One region of the Roseateles sp. L2-2 genome, then DNA from elsewhere that is predicted to be linked to it. Evidence: predicted binding sites of a transcription regulator. Region 1 holds the regulator's gene; the other holds the start of a gene.
What was found. Region 1 encodes FliA, which starts transcription of late flagellar genes. Its sites were predicted from a motif close to CTAAAGTTTNNNNNNNNNNNGCCGNTA; they were not measured.
Positions count from the first base shown of each region.

Region 2: ACQZ13_RS04560 (putative motility protein) is a predicted target of FliA. The motif match lies at 1,939-1,965, and genes of this name have one in related genera.

Region 1 covers NZ_CP192509.1:1,901,444-1,912,831, forward strand. Annotated here, with positions in the region: gene flhA (flagellar biosynthesis protein FlhA) at 1-396, shown strand, start outside; gene flhF (flagellar biosynthesis protein FlhF) at 393-2,099, shown strand; gene ACQZ13_RS08665 (MinD/ParA family ATP-binding protein) at 2,419-3,240, shown strand; gene ACQZ13_RS08670 (RNA polymerase sigma factor FliA) at 3,262-3,975, shown strand; gene ACQZ13_RS08675 (methyl-accepting chemotaxis protein) at 4,251-5,411, shown strand; gene ACQZ13_RS08680 (toll/interleukin-1 receptor domain-containing protein) at 5,454-6,884, shown strand; gene ACQZ13_RS08685 (hypothetical protein) at 7,186-7,662, shown strand; gene ACQZ13_RS08690 (hypothetical protein) at 8,006-8,593, shown strand; gene ACQZ13_RS08695 (hypothetical protein) at 8,729-8,947, opposite strand; gene ACQZ13_RS08700 (hypothetical protein) at 9,179-9,385, shown strand; gene ACQZ13_RS08705 (GNAT family N-acetyltransferase) at 9,465-9,998, shown strand; gene ACQZ13_RS08710 (hypothetical protein) at 10,367-10,717, shown strand; gene ACQZ13_RS08715 (AAA family ATPase) at 10,958-11,388, shown strand, end outside.
Region 2 covers NZ_CP192509.1:971,199-982,586, reverse strand. Annotated here, with positions in the region: gene ACQZ13_RS04570 (serine hydrolase domain-containing protein) at 1-743, opposite strand, end outside; gene ACQZ13_RS04565 (AraC family transcriptional regulator) at 778-1,602, opposite strand; gene ACQZ13_RS04560 (putative motility protein) at 1,715-1,930, opposite strand; gene ACQZ13_RS04555 (FxDxF family PEP-CTERM protein) at 2,221-3,012, shown strand; gene ACQZ13_RS04550 (hypothetical protein) at 2,996-3,952, opposite strand; gene ACQZ13_RS04545 (flavin reductase family protein) at 4,265-4,900, opposite strand; gene ACQZ13_RS04540 (hypothetical protein) at 4,929-6,272, opposite strand; gene ACQZ13_RS04535 (CHAT domain-containing protein) at 6,578-8,650, opposite strand; gene ACQZ13_RS04530 (GNAT family N-acetyltransferase) at 8,682-9,200, opposite strand; gene ACQZ13_RS04525 (TIR domain-containing protein) at 9,487-10,236, opposite strand; gene ACQZ13_RS04520 (hypothetical protein) at 10,510-11,049, shown strand; gene ACQZ13_RS04515 (DUF2939 domain-containing protein) at 11,054-11,388, opposite strand, start outside.

The sequences.
Region 1 (11,388 bases):
GCCACGCAGACGACCGATCCCGCCGAGCTGGCCCGTCGCATCCGCATCCACATCGCTCCGGCGATCGTGCAGCAGATCTACGGACCGGCCAAGGAGCTCGACGTCATCGCCCTCGATCCCGAGCTGGAACGTCTGGTCTCGCAGGCCCTGCACTCGCCTCACGGCGCGGCGCTGGATCCCGGTGTGGCCGACACGCTTGCAAGAAGTGCCGCGCAGACCGCGCAATCCCAAGAGGATCGCGGTTTGCCCGCCTGCCTGCTGGTGCCCGACTTGATTCGCGCTCCCCTGGCCCGTCTGCTCAAGCGCGCTGCGCCGCGGCTGAAGGTGCTGGGACACAGCGAGATTCCTGAAACGCACACGATCCGCATCGGCTCCATCATCGGAGGCACGGCATGAACGTCAAACGCTTTACCGCCCGCAATTCCCGCGAAGCCATGGCCCTGGTCCGCCAGGCCTTCGGCGACGAAGCGGTCGTGCTCTCGAACAAGCCCTGCCCCGAAGGGGTGGAGGTGCTGGCGATGGCGCCGGAAGGCATGTCGCAGATCGAGCGCGTCGCCGCCTCGACGCCGCGTGCCGCCGCCGCAGCGCCCCGCGCCGCCGCGCCGCGCCAGCCGGCTGCCCAGCCGCAGCGCCAGCAGCAACGGGAAGAAGTGCAACCGCGTCAGGCGCTCAAGCAGCGTCTGGCCGCGTCGCCGGCCCCGCAGCGCGCCGAGCCTGGCTTCGGCGGCTCGGTGGGCGAGGACGTGAACGCGATGGCGATGAGCACGCTGTCCTTCCAGGACTATGTCCGGGAGCGCATGCTCAAGCGCCGTTCGGCCGAGATGAACGGCCTGCCCGATCCGATGATGGACGAGCCGGCGCCGGCGTACTCGCAGACGCAGATGAATGAATCGGTCGCCTCGATGGCCGCGCAGCGCGATCAGCGCGCGCGTTCCGCGATGCAGACCCTGGGCGCCCGTCGCGTCGACGAGCGTGCCTACGAATCCGCGCCGGCCCCCGCGCCGCGCGTTGTGCCGCCGGTGCTGCGCGACGAGATCCGCGTGCAGCAGCAGGCCATGCAGGACCTGGGCGGCATCGGCCACGGCTTCGGCGGGATGGGCAACCATCCGCTGAACGACATGCCGGCGTCCTCGCGTCGCGAGCAGGAGATGATGACCGAGCTCCGCGCGATGAAGGGCATGATCGAAGAGCGCTTCGGCGCGCTGGCCTTCATGGAGAAGCTGCAGCGCCAGCCGGCGCAGGCTCGCCTGACGCAGAAGCTGCTGGATTCCGGTTTCTCGCCGGCCCTGGTGCGCAAGCTGGTCGAAGGTCTGCCGGCGCAGACGACCGAGGAAGCCGATTCCCAGGCGTGGGCCGCCAACGTGCTGTCGCGCAACGTGCAGACGGCCGAGCAGCAACCGCCGCTGGAAGATCAAGGCGGCGTGTTCGCGATGATCGGCTCGACGGGCGTCGGCAAGACGACGACGACGGCCAAGATCGCCGCGGCCTTCGCGACCAAGTACGGCGCGAGCCAGCTCGGCCTGATCACGCTGGACGCCTACCGGATCGGCGCTCACGAGCAGCTGCGCGCCTACGGCCGCATCCTCGGCGTGCCGGTGCACACGGCGCATGACCGCGCGTCGCTGGAAGACCTGCTGGACCTGCTGTCGTCCAAGAAGATGGTGCTGATCGACACGGCCGGCACGGCCCAGCGCGACAGCCGGACCGCCGAGCTGCTGGACATGCTGGCGCACAAGAGCATCAAGCGCATCCTGGTCGTCAACGCCGCTCAACAGGGCGAGACGATCGAGGACGTGGTCGGCGCGTGGCGCGGCGCGGAAGCGCAAGGCGTCATCCTGTCGAAGCTGGACGAAGCGGTGAAGCTGGCCCCGGCGCTGGACACCGTGATCCGCCACAAGCTGCGCGTGCTGGGCGTCACCAACGGCCAGCGCGTGCCGGAAGACTGGCATCGCCTGTCGTCGCAGGCCCTGGTGCAGCGCGCGCTGCGCAGCCACGGCCAGTCGGCCTGGCGCGTGGACGCCTCCGACGTCAACCTGATCTTCACCGCCGGCACGATGGCGGGAGGCGCGGGCGCCGCATCGCCGATGGGGATGAATTGATCAAGGGCTGACCGCTCGATCGGAGGGGGCTTCCCGGGGACGGGAGTTGCCAAAGCCGGTCACAAGTTCTAGAAAGGGGGAAGGGCTCGGGCTCTTCCCCCTTTTTCCATTGGGACGGGGAGTGGCTCGACGTCGTTGTGTGAGAGGTCCACGAGGTGAGGGTGACGGGAGAGAAAAGCGGGGTGTTTCCCCCTTTCAATTCCCGGTCAGAGGGTGGCCCCCGGGGCGAAACTTCCGGTAACGGCTCCAGCATTGGCCGGTTCCTTTCGAGAGGGACAGGGCGCTGGGGCGGAACACGCAAGAGACACAGAGCAGCCCAATGCGCGACTTCAGCAATGCTCCCAAGGACCAGGCCGACGGCCTGCGCCGTCTGTTCGCCACGGCGCGCGTGCGCGTGGTGCCGGTGGTGAGCAACCCGCACGTCGTAGGCAGCGGCGCGCTGCTGGAAGGCATGTGCGCGGCGTTCGGGGAACTCGGCCTGCACACGCTGGTCGTGGACGCGGGCGAGCAGGCTTCGGCTGCGTCGGAACTGGCGGCGGTGGACCTCGCGGCCTGCGTGGAACCGCTGTCGGCGAAGGTGTCCTTCCTGGCCGCGCGCGGCCTGCCGATGCGCTACGTCAATGCCAACGGCTCGGCCGCACAGTTTTTGGAAGCAGTGACCGACGCGGCGCCGTATGCCGACGTCATCCTGCTGCACGCCAGCGCCGCGGAACTCAGCCGCGTGCTGGTGTCGCGCGAAGTGCGACCGGTGCTGCTGGCCGACACTGACGTGCAGAGCGTGACCTACGCCTACGCCGGCATGAAGTGGCTGACGCAGCGCGCGGGCCTGATGGTCTACAGCCTGCTGTTGGCCTGCAACCCGCAGCTGCGCCTAGCGGAGCGGATCGCGCAGCAGCTGTCGAGCTGCGGCGACGGTTTCCTCGGCGCGGTGCTGCGCGAGTGGGCCTGTTTGGATCCCCGCCAGCCGGTGACGGCGCCGTTGACGCACGAGATGCGTCACATGGCGCGCGAACTGCTGCTGGCGTCGGTGCCCGGAGCGGCGCTGGACAGCGCTGCGGATGCGATGCCGCTGCGTCCGCGGCCGATGTGGCAGCCCAAGGCTGGCCGCGCCCCGCAAGGCGTGACCCTCGCTGCGCATTGACGCCGGATTGGAGACGAGACGATGTACACCGCCAAGGGTCAACTCGACAACAACTCGCTGATCCGCCAGTACAGCCCGCTGGTGCGCCGGCTGGCGCATCAGATGATCGCGAAACTGCCGGCCAACGTCGAACTGGACGACCTGATCCAGGTCGGCCTGATCGGCCTGACGGACGCGCTGTCGCGCTTCGACACGGCGCAGGGCGTGCAGTTCGAGACCTTCGCGACGCAGCGCATCCGCGGCGCGATGCTCGATGAACTGCGCGGCAGCGACTGGATGAGCCGCGGCAACCGCCGCCAGCAGCGTTCCATCGAGAGCGCGGTGCACAAGCTTGAACAGAAGCTGGGCCGCCCGCCGCAGGAGTCCGAGATCGCCGTCGAGATGGGCATCTCGCTGACCGAGTACCAGGAGATGCTGGGCAAGGTGCGCGGGACGCAGCTGGTCTATCTGGAGGACATCTCCGGAGGCGAGGACAACGACGACTATCTGGACCGGCACGTCGGGGACAACTCGGCGGATCCGATGGCGATGCTGGGCGACCACCGCATGCGCGAGGCGCTGGTGGAGGCGATCAAGAACCTGCCGGAGCGCGAGGCGTATGTCATGTCCATGTACTACGAACATGACATGAACCTGAAAGAGATCGCTGCGGTGCTGAAGGTGACCGAATCGCGGGTGTGCCAGCTGCACAGTCAAGCGATTGCCCGATTGCGCGTGAAGCTGCGCGACTGGTAAAACGAGCCGCATACGCGGCCGCAATCCTTGTGGTCCAAGAACCATGAGGGGAGTGTCCGATGTGGGACTCATGGCGCAGGCGCGCCGGGAAGGATGCGCCTGACGCGTCGGTGGGGGGAGCCGAGGTTGGCTTTCGTGAGCCGACGCTGCAAGGCAACACCACCAAGGTCGTTCGAGAGCTGTCGAGCGGCGTATCCAAACTGGGCCGCGACGCGGCCGAAGTCCGCGGACTGCTGGAGGACACGCAGAAGGTCGTGACCTCGCAGGCGCAGGCGATGCAGGCGCTGGGCTCCGAGCTGGAGCAGGTGCGGCACGCCCAGGACGGCATCAACCAATCCACGAACCAGACCCGCGAGGCGGTGGAGCGCGCGCGCACGGCGCTGTCCGGCGTCGGCGACGAGGTGGGCGGGATCGTGTCGACCTTGCGGCAGGTGTCCGGGGCGGCGTCCGAGATCACGAAGATCGCGTTGCAGACGCGGCTGGTGGCGTTCAACGCGTCGGTGGAGGCCAAGCGCGCCGGCGAGGCGGGACGCGGTTTCGGCGTGGTGGCGGATGCGGTGAAGGACCTGGCGGCGCAGGTGGAGGCGTCGTCGAAGGCCATCATGGGCACGGTGGGGACGCTGGATGCGCGGATCGAGACCTTCAGCCGGGAGCTGAGGGCGGACGGCTCGGGAGGAGCCGGTCAGAGCAAGATCCTGCAGGCGTTCGCGGATGTGGAGGTCGATGTCGACCTCATCGCGAAATCGGCGCAGGAAAGCCAGGCGACGACGCAGCAGTTGGCGGAGCGCTCGGGAGAGCTCGGGGTGGAGATCCAGCAGGCGATGCGCAAGCTGGAATCGGCGTTCGCGTGCAGCGACCGTTTCCTGCGGCTGTCGGAGCAGATGATCGAGCAGATCGCGTCGAGCGGCGTCGAGGTCGAGGACTCGCCGTACATCCAGGCGGTGCAGGGGGCGGCGGCGGAGATAACCGGCTTGCTCGAACGCGCGGTGAAGGAGAAGCGGATCGACGTTTCGGCGCTCTTCGACGAGCAGTACCAGGCGATCGCGGGGACCGACCCGCAGCAGTTCACGACGAGATTCACGCAGATCGCGGATCAGCTGTTCCCGGAGGTCCAGGAGCGGATGCTGAAGCTCTCGGACAAGGTGGTGTTCTGCATCGCGGTGGACCGCAACGGGTACGTGGCGACGCATAACAAGCGGTACTGCCAGCCGCAGCGCGCGGGGGATGTGGCTTGGAATACAGCCAACAGCCGCTACCGGCGGATCTTCAACGACCGGACAGGGCTGGCGTCAGCCCGGAATCAACGACCGTTCCTCCTGCAAACCTACCGCCGGGATATGGGCGGCGGGAACTTCGTGCTGCTCAAGGAGGCTTCGGCACCCGTCACCGTTGCTGGGAGGCATTGGGGTGGGGTGAGGTTGGCGTTTGGGTTCTGAAGGAACTAAGGACTACAAGATGATCGTTAGGGAGGTTTAAGAATGACGGTTTATGACGGAAAAGTATTCATCTCCTACAGTTGGTCCAATCAGGATCATGAGCAGTGGGTAAAGGATCTGGCCAAACAGCTGACTGAATGTGGAATACACGTAGAACTTGACAAATGGGATCTGCGAGAAGGCCACGACACGATTTCGTTTATGGAGCGGATGGTCACTAGCCCAGAGATAACGAAAGTAATTATTGTTTGCGATCGCTTATATGCTGAGAAGACCGATTCCAGGAAAGGTGGCGTCGGTACGGAAGCTCAAATTATTTCTGCGAAGATTTATGCAGAACAGAAGCAAGATAAATTTGTGGCCGTAATTGCGGAGAGGGATGAGCAGGGTAATCCGTTCCTGCCTACCTACTATAAGTCGCGCATCTATATTGATCTCAGTCAAAGCGATCGTTATGTGGAAGAGTTTGAGCGTTTGGTCCGCTGGGTGTATAACAAGCCGGTTGACCAGCGACCCACTCTCGGCAAGGCACCTTCATACATCACGGAGGCTAGCGGGAGTGCCCTGCCTGGGACGTCTTCGCTAGCGCGTCGTGTAATTGACGCGTACAGAAATGGCAAGGATTTCCGTCGAGGTGCATTTGACGAATACCTTCGGGCGTTTGTTGAGTCTACAAATGCGTTGCAGCTTTCAAGCGTTGAGCCGCCATTCGATGAAGCAGTCGTCGAACTGATCGAATCCTCCGCCCTTGCAAAGCAGGAGTTTGTCAACGTGTTCGGGGTGGTGATGCAATACGGGGACGTGGTGGAGTTGGTTCCCAAACTGATTCGTATGTTTGAACGTTTGGTGCTTCTGTATGAACCACCTCCGCATGCATCATCTTATAGCGATGTTCAATTCGACGCGGCTCGATTTTTCGTTCATGAAATATTTCTTTGCATCGTCGCCATGCTATTGGACGAGGAAAAAATTGACGAGTTGACGATTCTTCTGCATGCCAGCTATCACTATGATTTCCGCTTGAATCGCTCGCGCGAGAAAGAAGGGTCGTTCGGTCAGATATGGGAGAACGCAGAATCCTTGGATCAAAGAAATATAAGACTGAAGCTTGGGAAGGCATCACTTCGTGCGGATTTGCTTAAGAAGCGTTGTGAGGGTTCAGCTTTGAGCGTCGAGAGCTTGATGCAGGCTGATTTTGTGTGCTTTCTTAATAGGAAACTGGCAGGTGAATTTTGGTTTCCTGAAATGCTTGTTTTTGCGGTGCGCCATCATGGGCCATTTAAGGTCTTCTCCAGGGCAACGAATCCACCAGCCAAGAATCAATTGCTTGGCTTGTTGAGTCACGATCGACCTAATGTGGTGCTGGATGGGATTGAGAGATTGACGAGGGAGCGGGACATACCCCATTGGGATTACCGCCGTTTTGATCCGATCGCGCTGGCGAATGTTGAACGGCTTCGTCGTGTTAATTGATAAATCAAGCGCCGGGCAGCTATAGCAGGTTCTTGTCTTTCGCTGACTTGCTCTAATGGGAAATCGGCTGGTGTGAGCAATTGTGTGGATGGAGCTAGGGGGGCATCATTTCTCCAGGTGCTCAAAACACCGCTCAGTTGACTGCCAATCTGGCATCTTGCTTTTCCCGATCTTCGGGCGAGATGGACCTATCCGTAAGGACGGTCGCACGTTGACTGAGCGTGTTTTGACATCTCGCCCACCCTCCGCATTCAACAGGTCAGGTGGTCGTCCCTCAACTGTCATTTAGTTAAGGACTTCCATGCCCTCCAATCGCCTCATCCAATCCGTCGCCAACAGCAATTTCCAGCTCTCGGAATTCCTCGCCCTCGAACACATCGAGTTGGACCCCAATCCCGGCGAGCGCTCGGTCCCGTTCCTCGACCGCCATCCCCTCGCGCTCAACTCCGACCGCACGCTGGAGCAGCTCAGCGTCGCCGCCGGCAACCCCTATCACTATGGGGTCGGCGCAGACGGCGGCTTCTACAAGCATGCGCTCGTGCTCGATCAGGACATCACCGTCCGCACCGCCATCGCCAATCTGCGCAACCGCCTCGCGCACGCGACCTCGTTCTTCCAGGAACTCGACTTCTCCGCGAGCACGAGCCGCACGAACGGCAACCCCCGCGATATCGCCATCGAGCTCCTCCACGAGGTCGCCAGCTACTTCACGGTCATCGAGATCGCAGCCGTCGAAGAACACGGCCGCCAGGTGCAGAACTCCCTCCCGACGGCCTGACCGTGTCGAGTTTCAGACCGCCCCCTAATCCCCAGACCCCCAAAAAAAATGAGTGCCCGCGCGGAAGCGTGTGGCACTCGTTTTGTTTTGGGGCGGAAGGCATTGCCGCCATATCGCCAGGCCCAGGTGTTCCAACTCAGAATCACCTTCGCAGAGAAATTGAGGAAAACCCCATCCTTACACCTGCAAGACTTTACAGTGGCGCATTGCAGTGCCGTTTGGTAATCGCATCCGCGAGCGCGATTAAAACTACTGCTTAATGTTTGTTTACTTGGTGGAAACGATAGGAAATGATGGAACCGGCACTCGATATAGTGCAAAGCTCCTACAGGGAGTGATATTAATGAAACGCGAATTGAAACTCGTCGCTGCGGCGGCGATGGTCCTTGTTTCTTCTTCTGCCTTTGCGCAAACGAAGCCCGGCGATGATTACGTCCAGCAGTGCCGGAACGAAAATGTCACGCTGTATTGGTACGGCGGCCCAGCCAACTGCTTTGTGCAGACCAGCCGTGGCAACGTGCCGATCACGGCGTTTTTCGATGCAACGCTGGAACGGACAAAAGTCATCAGCCAAGCCGGCGTTGGATCTTGCACTGCCCAGCTGAATCTGTTGCGTACTGAAACCCAAGTCCGCCAAGTCTGCCAAGCTGTCCCGGCTCAACCGTTCGTCCAAGTGGGAGCCATCAGCTACGGCTGCGCCAGCCAGCAGGCAACCGGCGAGGTCTATTGGACCTCGACGCCCGGATATACCTATACCCTGCAGCGCAGCATCGGATCGATTCCAGACTTCTATCCGGCGGATCGGTACTATTCGATCGGCGGAAGCGTGAGCTTCACCTATCGCCTGAAAGCCACCGATGCCAACGGCGTCAGCGGCTCGTGGTCCTACATCACCTCCACGGCAAACTGCACCGGCCGCATGGACGATTGATCAGGAACAGCGGGCGGTGAAAGCCGCCTCCTGATACTCCACCCGACGAGTGCCCGCGCGGAAGCGTGTGGCACTCGTGTTTTTTTGGCCGTGCGCTAAATGGTGCCCTGTAGCCCTTCAGAGTGCGGCTATCGCCTACGTCGTGTGGCATGCCTTGCAGCAGTAGAAGCAGCCGTTGATCCGATCGTTTGGCCACTGCCTTTTAGCGGCAGTTACCGCCCCCGAACACGAAGAATGTTCGCCGAGATCGATCTGGTTCTGCGGCAGAGGCATGTACGCGCAGCCGGCTGACAGGTTGTGAACCTCGTAGTCCCCGTTGGCTTGCACATTCTTGTTGATGATGAACTGAGCCATGGTCTTTCCTCCTTGACGGTCGCTTGATCATTGATGGCTGTCATCTAGCGTGGCAGCTGCGTGAACGCTATCGACACCGACGCATTCCAGCTTCCTCAAGGCGTCCGATGACTGGCAACTCCGTTTCGGCTAACCGATGCGTAGGCCTGGATGGTCGAGCGACAGAAGAAGTTGCCCAGACGTCCTATATGCGGAATGACTTCAAAGGAGGCGCGCCTTACGATCAACGCCATGTCCCGAAGCATTCATCGCACGAGGAAATCCGTCTTCCATCTCAAGTCCAGGACTGAGGTGGAAGCGATGTGTGATCCGCGGGCGCCGGATCCGGACGTGGCCGAGCTCTTGAAGAAGTGGGCGTTCAAGCGGGCGTCGATTCGGAACCGGAAGGTCGCTGCCGCTGCTGCCTCAGAGCCGGTGGATCCCGAAGGCAACGCCTGACCCCCGCTCGCTTCGACCTAGTGCGGCGCGTCGGCCGCGACGTCGCGGCGACGCTCGATTCCCATCTCCACGCGCCCTCATGACGCCTCCCTCGATCACCCTGACCCGCGTCACGCCCGCCGACGCGACCTTGCTGGATAACCTCTGGCAGTTCTACGAGCTCGAATCCTCGTTCTGGTCGGGAGAGGACATCGATGCCAACGGGCGCTTCAGCTCGCTCTCCGGCTTCCTTGGCCGGCTGGGGGATCCCGACGCCTTCGACTGGGCCTACCTCATTCGCCAGCAGGGCGAGGTCGCCGGCCTTCTCCTCGTCGGTCACCAGAATCTGCGCGATGGCACGATCCAGCGAACGATCCTCGAGTTCGGCGATCTCTACGTGCTGCCGAAGTACCGCCATCAGGGCATCGCCACCGAGGTCATCCGGCAGACGATCCTCGCCTCGGACCATCCGTGGCTGGTCTGCGTCTTTCGCGACGACCAGCGCGCCCTGGACTTCTGGCATCGCGCCTTCCAGCGCCTGCCGTTCTCCACAGTCCGCCAGGTCGTACCGCCCGATGTGCCCGAGTTCGTCGAGTTCGTCGTCAATGACGTGGCGCTACCCGTCGAGACCTGACCCCATCCCCTGAGATCCGCCGCGCCCACCCGCGGACATCGAAACGACAACGAGTGCCCACGCGGGAGCGTGGGGCACTCGTTTTGTTTTTAGCTTCCCAACCCAAGTGGTCAATTTTTGGATGACGTGTTCTTGGGCCTGCGTTGCTGACTTATTGCTATCGAATAACCCGAATCTCTTCTGTATGGGCTCGGGCATTCTTGACCGGCGGCAAGACACTCCGTCGAAATCAATCTCCACGCGCACGATGCTGTTGGGGGACTACTTTCATTAGTAATTGAGAAGCCGCGACCTCAGCGATAAGCTTCGAACATTCAATTACGGCAACCAGCGGGCGCCCCTGGCTAGCAAACCCGGTGCGAGATTGAATGCAAATATTCACTGATCCTTTCATCACCTTCATTACCTATTGCGCGCCTGGCCTGTGCGCCATCGTCCCTTACTGGATGCTCTGGCGAGTGGAAAGGGATCGGGGTGACCATTTGATGATGCTTTTCTGTTTCATCCTCTACTTCCGAGGGTTGCAGGAAGTCGCCTCTTTGCTGATGAGGTTCATCTTCGGAAGCTCCTTCGTCTTCGGCGATTGGGGTGAGCCATGGGCGAACTGGACGATGGCTCTCATTGGGCTGGCAACGGGCTTGTATATGGGAATCCGTTATCGCCGAATGGGTGAGGCGGCCAAGGATATTTATCCTTGGGATCCCTTTGCCTATCGCTGATTGTCTGAGTTCACCAATTAACCAGACTCACCGGTTCCGCATCCACCGAATCGTGATTCGCGCGCATACCTGCTTCCCTCAAGGTCTCGTGGCGACGAAGACCAGCCAAGGCCTTGATCCATGGACTTTCCTTTCCCACCACTGAAGCCGCTTGCCGCTCGCTCGCTGCTAGATGCCCTTGGCATACGCCTTGAAGGCTACACTTCCGTCGAAATCGACGGAATGTGCCAACAAGACACCATGCTTCTCGAATACGGCCTTCGCAACTTCTTGTCCTTCAAGGAGGGCGCCTCGGTGTCGTTCCAGTTGGACGCCAACGTTCCGCCGCGCATTTCGCTCAATCTGCCTGCCGCCACGGTCATGTGCGTGAAGGGCGCCAACGGCAGCGGCAAGACGCATCTGCTGAAGGGACTGGCCTTCGTCGCGAGCTTCGTGGCCACCTCGTTCTCCTCTGACCCGGAAGCCGAGATCCCCGTCGCTCCCTTCTTTTCAGACCCCGGGCCGAGCTCGTTCTACGTCGACTTCAAGATCGACGATGCGACCTATCGGTACGAACTCGATGTGACCGCCTCCGGCGTGGTCAGGGAAGCGCTCTTCAAGGCCAGCAAGCGCAAGACCCTCGTGTTCGAACGCGTGCAGGACGACGTCAAAGCCGTCGCCCGGCTGAAGGT
Region 2 (11,388 bases), 930 kb from region 1:
CGCGTGCGCAGGCGCAGGCCGCCGCCGGTCATCGTCTCGCCGCTGGGCGAGCGCGACCACTCCAAGGTCGAGAGGCCCAGCGGCTCGAACAGCCGCCGTTGCGCATAGGCCTCCAGCCCGCCCGGTACCCGGCGCTCCAGCACCTGACCCAGCAGGAACACGCCAGCCGTGCAGTACGCAAACGGCCCCAGCCCCTGCGCATCCCGCGCCACCGAGCGCGTGGGCATGTCGCCCGCCCAGCGCAGCCAGCGCGGCTGCGGGTACATGTTCTCTTCGTTGCCGGGGCTGTCGGGCTGGTTGTCGTCGCAGTCGAGCGCGGACGTCATGGTGAGCAGGTCCTCCACCACGATGCCGCGCTTGACGGGACCATCGTTCGCGAAGGGCTGCGCGTCCGAGAGCTCGCCGAACACGGGTGTCTCGCGCTTCAGCAAGCCGTCCTGCGCCGCGGCCGCCACCAGCAGCCCGGTGACGGACTTGCCCACCGACCGCGTGTTGTGCAGGGTCTGCGCATCGGCGCCACGGGCGTACAGCTCGACCACCACCCGGCCGTGGCGCTGCAGCAGCACGCTGGTCGCGCCCGGAAGCGCCTCCAGCGCGGCACGGTCTTGAGCAAGGAGCGCAGCCTCGGCGGGCGTCACCTGTTGCGCTGCGCAGGCGCTCAGAAGCATGACGATCGCGGAAGGCAGGACCCAACGGCGCAGCCGGGCGCCCGACAAGGAACAGAAGCGACGAGGTGTGTTCATGCCGCGCATGTTCCCCGGCCCTTCGGAGCGGCGTCTAGAACGTTTTGAACCCGGCTCGCCACGCCGCTGGCGTGCAGCGGTATTCCGCTCGGAACAGCCGAGTGAAGTGGCTCTGATCCGCGAAGCCCGACTGCATCGCGACCTCGGCGATCGACTGCCCGCCCTTCAGGCGTTGCGCCGCCCGGTTCAGCTGAGCGCGCCGCTGCAATTGGCCGGGCGAGATGCCGTAGTGATGCCGGAACGCCCTCGCCAAGGACACGGGATGAACACCCGCCTCCAGCGCGAGTGCAGAGAGGCGCAGCGGCTGGTCGCATTCGTCCAGGAGCTGCTCCATGCAACGCCGCAGCCAGAGAGGCTCGCGGGCGTCGACGCGCGCAGAAACAGCCGCGTCGCCTCGCCCGGGCACCGTGCGCGTAAGGTGGCACAGACGCTGGGACGCTTCCTCCGAGTCGAGCAGACCGCCCAGGTCCGAAGACAGGGGCAGGCCCGCCAGGCTCAGCGCTGCCTGTCGAGGCGCTCCCAACAGCTGCCGAGCGCCACCGTCGGCCAGCCCGAGCGCCCCTGCGAACCCGGCCTTCACGCTGAGCGCCAGGAAACGCCCACCCGCACCCGCGAAGGTGTCGACATGACGGGTGCCCGGCGGATTCCACAACACGTCGCCCGGTTCCAGCAGCGTGGTCACACCGCGGGCGCTGCTGCGGTAGCGCCCCTCCAGCACGACGACGAAATGCCCGTCCTCGTGCTCATGCGGCTCCACGCGATGCGCGGGATTGTTCGCCAGCAGCCGGGCGATGCTGAAGCCGGCGACGTCACAGCGGGCATCGAAGTGCCCGTAGAACTGCATGTGCTTCAGACGCATGGGAGGAGGCAGCGAGGTAGAAGGCCTCGATCATGCCGCAGGTGCTCCCGCACCCTGCCCCTCCGCAGCGACCCCGTCGAGCCCGCCGGTCAGCCCGGATCGGGCAGCGGATTCAGGCGTAGGTGTTGAGGTTGCGTCCGAGCGAGCCTTCGGTGGCCAGGGCGGGCGGCTGCGGCAGGGCGGCGAGCAGCGCGGCGGCGCCGGATTCCTGGACGTCCATGGCCTTGCGGAGCACCAACAGGCTGGCGGCGTTGCCGACCGTGCCAGGCGTGCCGTTGGAGGCCGAGCTGACGGCTGCGGCGACGCTGGGGGAGTTGGTGATGTTCATGTCAGCAATATCGGCCAATCCAACGCGGGGTTGAGCGCCGAATTCGGTCGACCGGGTCCTCTGTCCCTCAAACGGCTGACTCGCGCGCCGCGCCGCGGTGTCCCGTTCCGATCGGAGATCTCGTTCAACGAAGAGGAACCAGAGGAACCAGGAGAACGCACCATGAACATTCCGCCCTTCATCGCCTTCGCCGCAGCCGCCTTCCTTGGAGGCATGGCCTCCCGGCAGGCGCCAGTCCTGTCGACCTGTCCTCCGGCACCGCCGGATTCATCGGCAAGCCAGGCGCGGGTGTGTTCTCCCAGACCTACACCTTCACCCTCACCAATCCGAACACGGTGAACATCCTGCTGTCGTCGGTCGTCAACGGCGACCATCACCTCGACTTCTCCAGCATCGTCCTGACCGGCCCCTCCGGTCCCATCAGCGCCACCGAGTTCACGCCCGACCCGTTCACCGGCCACGTCATCAGCAACGCCCGCCTGGCGCCGGGCAGCTACACGCTCACGGCCAGCGGCACGAACAGTGCGGCCCTGGCGACCTACGTCGGCACCATCGCGCTGGCGGGAAGTGCCGGTGCGCAGCCTTCGGCGAACGGCGGGCCGCTGGACCTCACCGCGGGCAGCGCCGGCTTCATCGGCACGCCCAGCGCCGGCGCGTTCTCCAACGTCTTCACCTTCTCGATCGGCAGCCCGCAGACGGTGAAGCTCATGCTCTCCTCCGCGGTGGGAGGCGACCAGAACATCGACTTCACCAGCGTCCTGCTGCGCGGCCCGTTCGGCGACCTGCTGGCGGCGGAGTTGACCCGCGATCCGTTTGAAACCTGGACGCTCGCCACCCCGCTGCTCAACCCGGGCAGCTATTCGATCATCGCGTCCGGCATCAACAGCGATGCCGTCGCCACCTACGCCGGCACCCTCGCCTTGTCGCCCCGCGACCCGGATGCGCCGGACAACGACGTGCCCGAGCCGGACTCCGGCGCCCTGGTGATGGCGGGGCTGGGCGCGGCCCTCGTGATGTTGCGGACCGACCGGCGCCGCTTCCGGACGAACCGGCCCGGCGGCGTCCTCAGCCGCCGGCGCTGAGCCGGATGGCGTCGTCCTGCCGCGTCAGCTGGGCGCGGATGAGCTGGTCGCTCTTCACGTGGCGGGTCAGCGGATCGCTCAGTCCGCCGGAGAAGAAGTGCTCCGTCCCGACGACGGTCGCGCCCACGCCGCGCAACAGATGGCCGAGGTTGGGGACCACGTCCAGCTTCACGGAATAGACGTCGATGTGCTGCTCCGCGTCGGCCACATCGATGCCGAGCTTCGCGTACTGGCGCAGCTGCGAGTCGTTGAGCGGCGCGGACGACAAGCCGGTGACCTTCACCGGCGCACCGAGCGAGTAGTTGGCGATCCCCGACGACGCCGCTTCTCCGCCGCCTTTGGAGTGCCCCATCGTCGACACGGAGTAGTCGGCGAACTGGCTGAACTGCGGCGTCTGTTGAAGCTCCTTCAAGGCGCCGACGACGCGCTGCGCCTGGTCGTGGCTCTTCGTCGGCAGTCCGAGCGCGGTCCGCGCGTTGGCGGTCCATTGCGGGATCGCCATCTCCGCGTTGCCCAGCGCCAGCCGCACCGGCGATCCGGCCACGCGGCCCGCCGTCGTCCCGCCGAAGACGGCGGCGATGTCCTTGTCCTTGTGATTCACCAGCACGGACACGACCAGCCCGCTCCGGTTGTCGACGAGCGTGCCGGTCGGGCGCTCGACCTGGCTCGACGGGAGCAGGCCCTTCTGTCCGGGACTGCCGACCCGCTCCGACGCGCTCCAGACCTTGTCCGCCACGGCGGACGACAGCGGATCGCTCGGCTGGTAGTTGCCCTTGGCGATGCGCTGGTAGGGGAACATGCCGGCGTCGAGCTTGTCGCGCAGGGCTTCGTTGGCCTTCAAACGCTGCTCAGGCAGGTGGGCGGTCTTCGCCTCGAAGGTCGGCAGCTGCGCGCCACGCGTGACCGCCGGATGCAGCTCCGGGGAAGATGCGTCAGGCATCATGGCCTTTATGCCGGGAGGCATGGCGCTGCGCGGCGCGACCGCTGTGCGCGAACCCGCCGCGGCAGGCGGCCGACGTTCCCGCAGACCGTCGGCGGCGCCTTCTGGCGGATTGCCCGACGCGCGCCCGGAGCCTGTCGTCGAAGACTTGTCGATGGCCGAAGACCAGGCATCGGCCCCGGGCGTGGCGCCCAGTCCTGAGTGAGGGGAATTGACTCTCATCCCCCAAGCTAACGAGCCCCGCCCGCCGGACGTCAACCGATGCGAAGCAGCGTCCGGAAATCTGAAGTCCGCGCGCGTCGCAACGGTCGCTCAGTCCGGTCGGGCCATGAAGAACTTCTCCCCGAGCTCGAAGTAGTCGCCCGGGCCGCCGCCGCGCAGGATCAGCCCCGCCGCGGCGGTGTCGAACACGCCGTCCTTCAGCAGCGACGGCGAGATGTGCATCAGCACGACCTGACCCAGGATCAGCCAGGTGTCCACGGGCTCGTCGTCCTTGGAGCTCAGCTGGATGAGCTGGGACACCTTGCACTCGAAGGCGACGGGGCTCTCCCCGACGCGCGGCGGCGCCACCTTGACGGAGGCGACCTCGGTCAGATTCCCGAGCTCGAATTCATTGACGCCGTGAGGCACCCGAGCGCAGGTCGCATTCATCGCTTCCGCGAGATCGCGCGTGGCGAGATTCCAGACGAACTCGCCGGTCTCCTCGATGTTCCTCAGCGAGTCCTTACGACCGATGCTGGAGAAACCGATGATGGGCGGCGTGTAGTTCAGCGCCGTGAAGAAGCTGTACGGTGCCAGGTTCACAACGCCGGCCTTGCTCTTCGTCGACATCCACCCGATGGGTCGAGGCCCGACGATCGAGTTGAACGGGTTGTGGGGCAGGTTGGGCGCGGCGGGGTCGTAGGTGTGCATGCCGGAGGTCGGGAACAGCGTCAGCGGGAAGTGCATGAGCCATTCTGGCTGCGGCGGGCTGCCGTCACTTCTTGTGAGGGCTCTTCAACGCTGCCCAGCCGTCGGGCGCATGGTCGTTGACCATGGTCGCCAGATCGAGGAACAGGCGCTGGAAGTACGGCTTCCTCTTCTTGACCGGGGGCTCCGTCGCCAGCAGGTCGGTCAGCGCCTTTTTCCAGCGGAGCAGCGCTTCGTACACCAGGTGCTGTTTCGCGACGTAGTCCTGCGGATTGGTCTGATAGAGCTTGTCCTGGGCGCCGTCCACCCGCGCGAGCGCCGCCGCATGATGGCTGACGTTGAGGTCCTTCAGCATCTTGTTGATGGCCGGGTTCTCGCCCCGCGACGCCGCGACACGCTCGGCGGTCGTGAGCAGGGCGCGGAAATCTGCGACGGCCGCCTGCGTCTTCTGGAAACGCGGCACGTAGGGCTGGAGTTTGGCGGGAACGCCGGTCATGGATACCGCCGGCACTGCGCCGATGGCCGTGTGCGCACCCTCGGTCCATCGGTGAAACAGGTCGATGAAGCCCTGGTTGCCGGAGGCCTCGGGATGCTGGTAGGCGTCGGCCGGCAACTGGTTGCCCGACTTCTGCGAATACCAGGTCTGCATGTCGCGGGCGGAGTACAGCGTGCCGGCGGGGATCAGCACGTTGTTGTCGGTCATCTTGGCCAGGATGTCGCTCACGCCGAAGGCGTGCGGCACCTTGCTCACTTCCTTGACGACGTGGGGCGGACGCCGGAATCTCCCGTTGATGCTGCGACCGCCGACCTTGATGCGCACGACGAGGTGTTCCTCGGACGTCCAGACGTCCTGCCCATAGGGCTCGGCCATTTCGTCCGAGACGTCGTGGAACCGCTCCTGACGGACGTAGCCTTGGCCGGCGAGCGCCTGCACGATGTCCTCGTAGCTCCGTCCGGCGAACTGCGGGAGCGGTGTGGCCCTGGCGGCGAGCGTCTGCGCCTTCTCGAAGGCCGTGGAGTCCTTATCCGAGAGGGTCATGCGCAGGTTGGGGATATCGGTGACAGCCAGGCCGACGCGCAGGAACCAGGCGTCGAAGTCCGTCGCGCCGAGCTGCTGCCGCGCCGTGATCAGCGGTTTCCAGAATCCGTCCGGCGCCTTGTTCGGCACCTTCGTTTCCAACTGGGTCCTCGTCAGGTGCTCGAAGACCAGATTGATCAGCGCCGCGTCGAGCGTCGGGATCGAGGCGGCAAAACGGATCTCGTCCTCGAGCTTGAAACCGTGCGCGCGCAGTTCGGCCGCATCGGAGACGCCGGCCAGGTTGAACGTGGCGCCCCGCTGGACCACGGGTCGTGCCGCCGCCCTCGCACCGTCGCCGAAGAGCCGGGCGATGTCGGCGCGTTGCGCGGTCATGCGCGGCGAGTTCTGGAAGCCCGCCGCGACAGGGCCGGTCGCGTCGACCGGACGGGTCCTCGCGGCTGCGGCGGCGCGCGGCGATGCCGCCGGCCCTCGCGGCTCACTGTCCGCCCGAGAGGGACCTCTCGCTTCGTATGACTGTCGTCCCATGACGGGAGGATCACCGACGCACGACGCCCGTCGCCATCGGCGCCTTGCTGAAAAAACCGCGCAAGAATTCCGAGCGAAGCTTGCCTGGTTGGAGATGGTCGGGCCGCATCGAAGCGCCTCTCAGGAAAGCGACATGCCGAGCTGACTCAAGCTCACTCAAAGAACGCGGCCGACCCCCATGTCTCAATACGGCTGAAATCGACCTCCTGCATCTCCAGCCGCTCAACGAGTTCAAATCGTCCCCCATCCTGGCGGCGGCCATACAGGCGCTCGAGATCTTTCGCCACGTGCTGCGCAGGTTTCGCAAGACCTTGCAGCGCGGACACGTAAGCCTCGAAGAAGCTCAGCCCACGCGCGATTGCATGGCCGAGCAACGCTCCAAGGGCCGCTGAGGGATACAGACGAACCGGCCAAAGATGGGAGATGGTTGCTTGACATCCTGCAGCAAGACCTGGAGCGAGGCCAACTCGCGGGAGCAGGCCCGGGTCGGCGAACCGGGCACCGTCGCAGACATTCAAGAAGAGCAGTCGGCGCTCCTCGGTCTCTGGCGCGAGTCCCCATAGCTCTTCCAAGCCAACCTTAGGCAGGTGGCGCGCCAACTCCAGCTGCACCTCATGCGGTTTCCAGTGGTCGAATTCACCGTGCGACGCGACCCATACGAGATCGAACGCCGCGTCGCGGTAGAGCTCAAGGAAAAGTTCGCGCGTGTAGGTCGGGGGAGCCGGGCGCACGACCCGAACGCCCGCTTTGCTCAATGCATGCTCAACCATGTCGAGCTCCATACCTGCGGAAAGGGCATCACCGCCTCCCCATAGGAGAGCCTTGCGTATCTGTCGGTCTCGGCGGGGTCGCGCCAAGGAAGATGCGATTGGCCAGGTGCGGCCCCATGCCTGCAACTGCGTTGCCTGAATTGGATGACCCTCTGTGGGCAGGATCAGTTGTGCGGATGGATCGCCGGGAATCTCGATGCCCGCCGGGCAGTAGGCATCGATCAACGCCTCAATCAGGCCATCCTGGTGCTCCAGCGGATACCCGGGTCGCTCGGGGATCTCGAGATCGCTGTTGTCTGCGCCGGCGACGGTGGCATAAGTCTGCAAGAACGAGTTCATCGCGCGGGATACGGCGAGCAGCGGCCACTGCGTCTCCCTGGCGAGTTCCACCAACTGCCGCTCGCAAAGATAAGAGGAGCAAGATTCACCGAACGGCAGCGAAACGAGAAGGCGCTCTGAGTCTGGACCGTCGTCGACCGAGCCCTGCCTGTACCAGGTTTGCAGTCCTCGCAGCACCAGATCAGCTCGCCCCATGGCAAGCACCTTCACAAAATACGGTTGAACCAGGATTGTCGAAATCGCCGCCTCTCGGGCAACGCGAACTTGCGTCTGACCGCTCGATCGTCGAGACCGCGCGACTTCCATCAGGGTGATCAATGCCTCGGCGTCGGCTGATCCATGAACGTCTGTGCGCATCAGCGTGGCGTTGAGCTGAACTCTGTCCATGTCTGAAGCATGCGCATTCAGACGTCTCATCGCGTAGTCAGCCCAATGGTGTGAGCCGCGACTCGAAAAGGATCCCCCTGCGGTTGACAAGGCCAATGCGAATGCGTACCGCTGCCGCTTTGCGAGTCGTGCCGCTGTGGCGAATCCTTCGAGTCGCTGCGCCAGATCGGCAGCTTCTTCAGGCTGCTCTTTGGCCATCCAGGTCAAGATGAACGTGCCGAGATGAATGTCCGCGCCGGTGATGAACTGGGGGGGCCGCTCCATCGCGCTATAGAACGTCTTCAACGCAAGAGGCAGCAGATAGACACAAACCTCAAGAAACGCCGTCCTGCGCCTTGCGTACTCGTACAGCGCAGTGAAGAAGGCCACCATGATGTCGTGGAATCTCGGCCATTCGTAGATCACACGAATCCGGTAGAAGTCCTCAACTCTACCCACATACATTTCATGCTTGAAATCGTCAGTGGGAACATTTGTGAGCGCCCATTGAATCCAGTCGCCCATTTCGCTGGTCTCACCGGCAATGAACGCTCGATTGAGCATCACAGTGCCGATAACGAATTGTTCAAAGTCAAGGATGCTCAGTTGAGCTTCGCTCACGTCGGGCCGCGCGAGCGCTGCGCTTTCAATTGCGGCTCGTGCAGTGGGAGAGTCTGCGTCGAGCGTCGCGTCAACAGCAGCGTCGAATCGCCGCCATTTGGCCAATACGAATTGTTGAATCGTCGCCATCGAAAAATTCTCTTTGTCGAATGGTAGATCTTCAGAGCGGGCCAGCGGCGTCGGACTGTGCGGCCCCTTCGAGTCGCAGCGAGTACTCCAACTCGTAGCTGGGCTCAAACTTCAATGTGGTCGCTGTGGCGCCCGAGTAGAGAAACCCATTCTTTTCAAGAGCGCGGATCGAAGCGACATTGTCAATGTTCGCTTCGGCCACAACTTCGACGACACCCCTTCGACAGATCAACTCCTCGATGAGTGCTGCCACCACGCGCGTGGCGTATCCCTGTCGCCAGAAGTCGCGACCAATCGTGTATCCGACGTTGCACCTGCCTGCCCCTTCGACCCGGTAGCGGCAGAAACCCACTGGCCGTTCAGGCGCGTCTTCTCGATGAACTGTGAAGACCTGACCGCCCGATCGAACGTCGACCTCCAGCCGAAGCGCCAGTTCCTCCATGGACCTCGGCGGTGGAAATGTCAGGTATCGGTAGAGATCGTAGTGCTGGAGCAATTCGAAGAGCGCGGGAATCCCTGCGTCTTCCAAGGGCCGGAGGATAATGCTCAATGTCAATCACCTTTGCAATTTGTCTTTTGATCAGTTGCCGATGTGTCTGATGAATCTGTGCAAACCTTTGTGAATACGGCGATCGAATTCACCTCTCGAGGCGATGCGCGCCCAAGTTGACCGCTGTGGTTGATGTCGGATTCAGGCCAAGAGCTGACATAGCCTCTCGGATTGAGCCTATTGCGTCTCGCCAGCCATTCCAGGCTCAACGCTGCGGCCCGTAGGACCAAGGTGCCACTTACGGATTAGTGCTCACGGCCGGAAGAATTCAGCCCAGATCGACCCGCTAGAGTTTGTTGAGATCGACTTCAAGGTCAGCTGACTTGAGTTCCTTCGCTAGCGCGTACCGCCACGCTCCGCCACCGTCGATTTCGATGTAGACGACCCCGTAATAGTCAGAGGGAAGCTCTACACCATTCTCGTATAGGACGCAAACGCGTTTTCGCCCGATCTTGCCCATGAAGTAGCCGAGCTCGAGGACCACGTTTTGCCTCGCCCGGTCTCGCAGAGTCTGTCCATCTGGTTGCTTCCGACCACCGACATCATCAGCAGTCATAAGCACCACCGCGAAATGGACATCGGCGTAGCGTTCGAGCTTTTCAATGATGGTGTCACTCTGGCTGGCCTGTTCATTGAGGATGATGACCTTTAAGCCAAGTTTTTCCAGAAGCCGCGCCGACATCTCACGGATGCCTTGGTTATGTCCGTGAACTAGGAAGACAGTGCTAGGAGCAAAAACATGTCCTGTAGAAAGACCATCCATTAGGTCGTCGCGGACGACGTTCTTGATCGGCTCGATCTCCATAACCGGAGTGTTCGGTGTAACTACGTCCCCCACCTTGACAAGCATCTGGATGACCCGCCCCGAGAAAGGCGCTGGAAATTCCAGTGATGCCTTGTCGGACTCCACAGTCACGTACGTGTCGCCCTGAGTCAAGAAGTCGCCAGCCTTGACCGGCGTTTCGATTACCAAGATTTGGCCGAGTGGCTCGCGTTCTTCAAAGATCGGGCACAGAAGAAATTGCGTCTTGCTCATTTCGCACCGCCGTGGTCAGGTCAGGAGAATTTTACGAGCCTACGTGATCCGGGGGGCGAGCCACGGCAGTCATCGCTGCGCCTTCTTTCGTGCTGCTGTTGCTAAGAAGAATCTTCAACGGTCGAAAGACAAAGTGGAGGTGTCGCATGAGACGTCTTTGAAGGGGCAGTCTCAAGTTATCTCTTTGCCTGCGGAGGTGCCCAAAGTGGAGGTCCAGCATCAGCCGCCTCACCGTTCGGCTAGGATCCACCCGCGCCTAATCACTCATATACCATGCGTTTCACATTCTCGTTGAGCCTTTTTCTGGCCTTGGCTTCCGGCACCGCGAATGCACAGGAAGCACCCGCGTCCAAATGCGTGGTCGTCTTCAGCCAGGGGAGCAACATGTCTCCCAGCGATCCACAGGTCAATCGAATGTGGAATCGGCTGAATGACTCCTTCGGTCAGTTCGTGTCCGCGGAACTGAAAGGGGCCGGACAAAGGGTGATCGAGATGCCTCACCCCGTGGAGGCCACCGACATCGCGGCCAACATGCGCCGTCTCCTGAAGAAAGCGCAACAGGAGGGATGCAATCTGATCGTCAGCACCTCAATGTACGCCGATCAGCAGACTCATCAATTCATGAGCACGCTCCGGATCAATCCGATCACCGCTGAGCGAAGGGAGTTCCCAGCGGGAACGAACTACGCGATTGCTCAGGAAACGTTCAAGAAAGAGCAGGCCGACCCGTTGACGAAGGAGACCCTGGATCGATTGGTGGCGAGCGACATCGCGAAGAGCCTGGTAGGTGACTATCTCAACGCGACGAAATAGGCCCTCACAACGCCGGAATCCGGATCTCCGTCAGCACCCACGATGCGAAGCCGCGGCGCTGGAAGACCAGCCCGGTCCTGCGATCCTCGGCCTGTCCCGCGCGGCGAGCGTAGAGGACGAAGGTGTCGACGCCGGGGCGTTCCGTCGTCCAGATCGGCTCCCGCTTGGCCGACGACTGGCCGCCCTCGGCATCGCCCTCCGGATCGGAAGACGTGCCCTCGGGCTGCTTCGCCCGCGACTCCCGTCGCGGCATCAGCTTGCCCTCCTGCATGATCCGCATGACCGATTCCGGCCGCACGAAGGCGTCCACCATGCGGTCGATCATCGCCGTCGCGAACA